Regions from separate parts of the Pseudoalteromonas sp. SG41-2 genome, predicted to be linked through region 1. Evidence: predicted binding sites of a transcription regulator. Region 1 holds the regulator's gene; the other holds the start of a gene.
What was found. Region 1 encodes LexA, which represses DNA repair genes until DNA is damaged. Its sites were predicted from a motif close to TACTGTATNNNNATACAGTA; they were not measured.
Positions count from the first base shown of each region.

Region 2: H5186_RS06525 (YebG family protein) is a predicted target of LexA. The motif match lies at 1,741-1,760, and genes of this name have one in related genera.

Region 1 covers NZ_JACJFK010000010.1:25,322-28,538, reverse strand. The annotation lists gene coxB (cytochrome c oxidase subunit II) at 1-540, opposite strand, end outside; gene lexA (transcriptional repressor LexA) at 962-1,579, opposite strand; gene H5186_RS09610 (hypothetical protein) at 1,654-2,448, opposite strand; gene H5186_RS09605 (PaaI family thioesterase) at 2,570-3,013, shown strand; gene H5186_RS09600 (hypothetical protein) at 3,010-3,217, opposite strand, start outside.
Region 2 covers NZ_JACJFK010000006.1:45,330-48,546, reverse strand. The annotation lists gene putP (sodium/proline symporter PutP) at 1-1,305, shown strand, start outside; gene H5186_RS06525 (YebG family protein) at 1,376-1,690, opposite strand; gene H5186_RS06520 (ComEA family DNA-binding protein) at 1,952-2,248, shown strand; gene H5186_RS06515 (DUF6170 family protein) at 2,265-2,567, opposite strand; gene dsbB (disulfide bond formation protein DsbB) at 2,567-3,079, opposite strand.

The DNA.
Region 1 (3,217 bases):
TAAAAATCGTACTTTTTGATTAATTGGCAACACCAAAGGTTTATCAACCTCTAGTAAATAGGTGCTTGATTTATCTGCTTGGTTGGTAATTTGTTCTTGCGGGGTAGCTAAAATAGAGTAAAAAGAAACATCTTCTCCCATATACTCATAATGCCACTTCCATTGAGAACCAGTAATTTTAATGGTGAGATCAGCCTTACTGGCGTCTTCCATCGAAATTAAGGTTTTAGTGGCGGGAACAGCCATGGCAATTAAAATCACAAATGGGATTGCCGTCCAAAGGATTTCAACTTTAGTACTTTCATGAAATTGGGCTGGTTTTGCCCCTTTAGATTTACGGTGGTGGATCAGTGCCCAAAACATCACGGCGAACACGATGACCCCAATCACACAACATATAATAAATATTGTCATGTGCAGCTGATAAACATCATTACTTATATCTGTTACGCCCTTACGCATATTAAACTGGCTATTAGCCAATACTTGCTGCGGTAGAACAAACAATATAAGCCACAAGGTAGAGCTCAATTTACCCATGTGACGGCTCCTTTAAATGCTATTGCAAAACGCAAAGCGAAAAGGCGGCACAGCTTTATTCGCGCCAATTCGTTATTTTTTATTGTTACTGAATATTAACGCAACCCTAAATTATGCTATTGAGCAAAATTGTTAGACTTTTAAAGTAGCTGTTAACACAGTGTATTAACCAATTAGTTAAAAAACGAACAATTAGCAAGTTTTAAGAGCAATTAAATTCTTTTTTGGTGCATAAATAACAGCTAAAAATCAGCGCGTTATTTTGTAATTAGGGATAATATTAGAGGGCTAAAAGTAGCTGGTAAGTAGATTTGATAGGGCTTAGGACGCTATAGCTAAGTATAAAATCTAGCCATTAAAGCGGTAAAAAATTAAATGCACCAAACTTCACCAATTTGGTGCAAAATATAGATCAAAAAATTTACATCCAATCAGCGTTGCGGATCACCCCAACAGCCAACCCTTCAATATTGAAAGATTCATGTTCAAGATCCACTTCAATCGGTGAAAATTCATCATTTTCAGCATGTAAAAAAACTTTTTTACCTGCTTTTTCAAGGCGTTTTACTGTTACATCGTCATCAACACGGGCAACCACCACCTGGCCATTTTCAGCAACTTGAGTGCTGTGTACAGCCAATAAATCGCCATCCATAATACCAATGTCTTTCATACTCATGCCTTGCACACGCAGTAAAAAATCAGCAGCCGGTTTAAACAAGAGTGGATCTATTTTGCAATGACTTTCAACATGCTGCTCTGCCAAAATAGGCTCACCAGCGGCAACTCTGCCTATTAGAGGTAAACCAAGTTGTTCCGGCTCATCCTCTTCAACTAACTGAATACCTCGACTGGCACCGGGCTTCATTTTAATAACGCCCTTTTTCGCTAATGCCTTTAAATGTTCTTCCGCTGCATTAGCACTTTTAAAACCTAACGTTTGCGCAATCTCAGCACGGGTTGGCGGCATACCGGTATCTTTAATAAAAACTTTAATAAGTTCGAGAATTTGAGCTTGGCGATTCGTTAATGGGCGCATACAACTGGTTTTCCATACAGTACATTTAACTGTGAGTATATACAGTTATCTGAAAATCGCAAATATAAATTGGCTTAAAATCGCGCCGTTAATAACAAGCTCATACTATTTAAACCACTTCCAGAATCAAGCGCAGATCCAAGACCAAACTTTAATGCTACATGTTGATTAAACCAATATTGCGTTTGCAGTTCATAGTTGTCTTTTAGATTTTTCTGATTACGAATATTAGCAACGACTCCCACTGACCATGCTTGATTTACATAATAAACCGCCTGCCCCTGCACATAACGATAACGCCCTGCCAATTGCTTTAGCTCTAAATCCCAACCTTGATTGCTAACTATATTTGTCCAACGAACATAAGGAGCATAAGTCCATTCAACCGCGACTCTTTCATTATCTTTGCCAAACCACATATCATGGCGCTCTAAGCGACTGTAATATATATTGAACCCTAGTTGTAACTGCTCATTCATTTGCTTACCAACAGCGGCACTCACTAAATAATCAGTATTTTGCCAATAGCTATTATCCTCACAGAGGCGCTGCGCGCTGGCACTAATAACTAATCCTGCGGGACCATAGATGGCAGCATCGGCATTTAAATAGCTAAAATCATCATTAGCAAACCCACCAATAGCATAATTATTGACTTGATTTAAATACGCTTTTAGCTCGTATGGACCAGTCAACGATTCAAGATCTTGCGCAAAATATCGATACCGTGCGCCTAAAAAAGATTCATCTAAACCAGCTAAATCGGTAAAACCAATATCGAGTTGATGTTGGGTACTAGCAACAGCCTGCGGCTGAGCAACAAGGCTCATTAATAATATTGCACCACATCCAAATACCTTTACTTTCATCCTTAAGATCCATTAACAGTTAGATAATATAGGTACATTTTATCTATTTTTATGATCTTAACTGTAGGAAAATGTTTAAAAGTGTAGACTGATTTAGTAAATAACTTAGTGAGGTAGACAGATGAGTATTTGGTATCAACCGATCACCCTAGCACAATGTAAGCAACTTGATGACGGCATAAGTGGTCAAGGCACATTGATGAAAACCATGGGCATTGAAATAAGTGAAATAGGCGATGATTATTTAGTAGCAACGATGCCCGCGATCCCAGCTCATCATAACCCTATGGGTATGGTGCATGGCGGCGCAAATGTTGTACTTGCAGAAACGGTGGCGAGTTATGCTGCAAACTTTGCTGTTGATTTTACAAAGTTTTATTGTGTTGGCCAGGAGATCAATGCCAATCATCTAAAAGCATCACGTAATGGTATATTAACCGCGATAGCAACACCACTACACTTAGGCAAGCGTACATCCGTATGGGAAATAAAAATCACCAATAGTCGTGGAGAACTGTGCTGCGTATCAAGAATGACCGCAGCAATTGTAGAGCGAAAAGGCTAACTTGAAAGTGGATAAATTGTAATTTCAATACCTGCGCCAATAGCAGAAATACGCAATAAAGTATCGGCACTGAGCGCTTGATTAAAGCATTTTGGCGAAGTGCCTGATTCAAAGCCAATATCAAAGGTGCGCTTTGAGCATGATAACCACTGCTTTAATGCATTGCGTGAGCAAGATTCAATTAACTCACATAAGTGGTTAATC
Region 2 (3,217 bases), on a different contig from region 1:
AAAGTTTGGATTGCGATAGGTTTAGTACTTGGTGCTTGGGCAAACTACTTTTTAGTCGCGCCAAGGCTACGTGTCTATACTGAAAAAGCGAATGACTCGATTACCATCCCAGATTACTTTGCTAATCGTTTTGCTGATAATAAAAATATATTACGAGTCATCTCGGCAATCGTGATCATCGTTTTCTTTACACTTTATACTTCTTCAGGCGTTGTCGCTGGCGGTAAATTATTCGAAAACTCATTTCAGATGAGTTACGAAACAGGGCTTTATGTGACAACCGGAGTCGTCGTACTCTATACATTGTTTGGTGGTTTCTTAGCTGTTAGTTTGACTGACTTTGTGCAAGGTTGCATTATGTTTGTCTCGCTACTTGCTGTACCTATTGTTACTTATACGATGCTAGACCAGCCAGTGTTAGACACACTTGCTAATGCCAGCTATGACTTGCTGTTAAGCGCTCCGAAAGAGAGCGAAGTCCACTCGCTTAATATGTTAGATTGGTTTGCTGGTGGTTCAACTATCGCTATTATTTCTGCAATGGCATGGGGCTTAGGTTATTTTGGTCAACCGCATATCATAGTACGTTTTATGTCAGTACGGTCAGTGAAAGATATGCCAACTATGCGTCGTATTGGTATGTCGTGGATGACTTTATCAGCGATTGGTGCAGTGTTAACTGGACTATTTGGTGCCGCTTACATGATCGAAAATCAAATGCTGATTGACGATAAAGAAACTATATTCTTAGTATTATCTGAATTGGTTTTCCATCCACTTATTGCCGGCTTTTTACTTGCTGCTATTTTAGCTGCGATTATGAGTACTATTTCATCTCAGTTATTGGTTTGTTCAAGCTCTTTGACTGAAGACTTCTATAAAATTTATTTAAACCGTGATGCATCACAAACCGAGCTGGTTTTAGTTGGGCGAATTAGTGTACTACTCGTTGCATTATTTGCTATTTATTTGGCTTATGATCGCGATAGTTCTATTTTAGATTTAGTAAGTAATGCATGGGCTGGTTTTGGGGCTGCGTTTGGCCCGTTAGTATTACTTAGCTTGTATTGGAAGCGAATGAATCTACAAGGTGCGATCAGTGGCATGGTTGTGGGTGCAGGGACAGTGTTGATCTGGATATACGCGCCAATCACTATAAATGGTGAGAGCCTCAGCAGTATCATTTATGAAATTATACCGGGCTTTATACTTGCAACAATTGCAATCATTACAGTGAGCTTATCAACAGCGCCACCAAATAAAGAGATCACCGAATTATTTGATGAAGTTGAACGAGGGCTATAACGGGTAGTAATTTTTATAACTAAAAAAGGGCAATTAATTGCCCTTTTTTAGTTAGTTAACTTGTAATTTTTTAGCTTGCTTCTTTATCTGCGCTGGCTTTAATCGACGCTACATTTTCTTTTTTTACTTTCGCCGTAGGTGTTTTCTGTATTGCCTCTTTGCCGCCTTTAAGTACATTCATAAAGTCGTCTTTACTTTTAGCAATCTCAAGTGCGAGCGATTCGATTTGTTGTTCGCTTAGTGGCACATCAACTTTCTCAAGCATAACCTCAAGCGACTCTGCTATATCAAGCATTTTGTCATACGCGTCAGCTTCTTTTTTAGTAGTAAACGTCATACGCTCGACTCCGTTTCTCTCTACAACATATTTAACAACAACAGCCATGATTTCTCCTGCCAATTTGCTTGGTGAATAACAAGTTCACCTTGATTGATTACTGTTTTTATGTACAGTAATTGTTTATTGGTCTTTTTGCAAGTGAACATTTTTATTTTTTACTACTAGGATTTGACAAAGAGGTACAACTTTACTTTATTTAAATAGTCGCACTTTTTTAGTATGACTTTATTTGGAGGTAGTCCAAAAGTGAAGGCATTAAAATCAACTATTAATTGAGTCCACGTATGGATATCATGGAGGAGAAACATGAAGTTTTTAACTTTAATAGTGGTAGTGCTTGGCTTAGCTATTTCATTGCCTAGTAGCGCAGCTGTAACTAAAACAGAGACTGCTGAAAGTATGAAGAAAGTTCAGTTAGTCAATGTGAATCAAGCAACAGTCGAACAGCTTACTCAGCTGCCGGGTATTGGTAAATCAAAAGCGCAAGCGATAATTGATTTCCGTACCAAGCAAGGCAAGTTTAAGTCTGTTGCAGATTTAGCGCAGGTGAAAGGTATTGGCGAAAAATTAGTCGCTAAATTGGATGGCAAAGTTACATTCTAAAAATCAGCAGGGCGAATTATTCGCCCTGCTCAAATTGCTTAATAGCGTGCCTTAAATAGCGTTTAGAGAATTGAATTTCGACTGGAGTGGTTAACAACGGGTAGCTTAACCCGGCCAGAAGTAAAGCTGGAAGTAACAACCAACCTTCAACATACGCTAATGATAGAAATACTGGGATCAATAAAACCAGCTTTATAATACGCAAACTGATTTTTTGCATTGGAGTTAACATACTCACTGCAATCGCAATTATTTGCTGACGTTGACGTATTTTAAACGATTTTAATTGCGTTACTTGACTTGAAAATAATGCCATCATCACAGCGACTTTTTAATTATTAAACGACTTGCTACAACGGCCATTAGTATCAGAGTAAATGCGGCAAAAATGATCTCCATCCACGCCGGCATACTTAGCCCTGCAAATTGCCAATCGATGTTGCCACAGTCACCTGTTGCAGCAAAAAAATGTGGCATCCATTCGTGCAATGGTAATGGGAAATTAGGTTCGAATTCACAGCTAAACGCAAAAGGATCGGTGGTAGTTTGCATATCGATATGTTCGCGTGCAATTAAATAACCCCAAATACTGGCAACTGCCCATGCAGAAAATGCTGTTAGGCGGCATATTACATTCGTGGGTTTAATTGCACCGAGTAACCCAGCGGCTAATAACCCCAGCATGGCAGTACGTTGGTAAATACACATAATGCATGGCTCTAAGCCCATTTTATATTGAAAAAACAATGCGATTACTTCAAAAATAAAAGCGCTAAAAGCGAGCTGTAACCAAGCACTGCGCTGTTGGGCTAAATTTGCTAACCAAGTCATAAAATATCCAATCTATAATTTGTAGATGAATTATGACTTAGTCATTAAACTAGGCGCAAGGATAAATATGATTTGTAACAATAAAAAAGCTGCCGAAGCAGCTTTGTTTTTACTCTTTAACCTAAATATGGGTTAAGG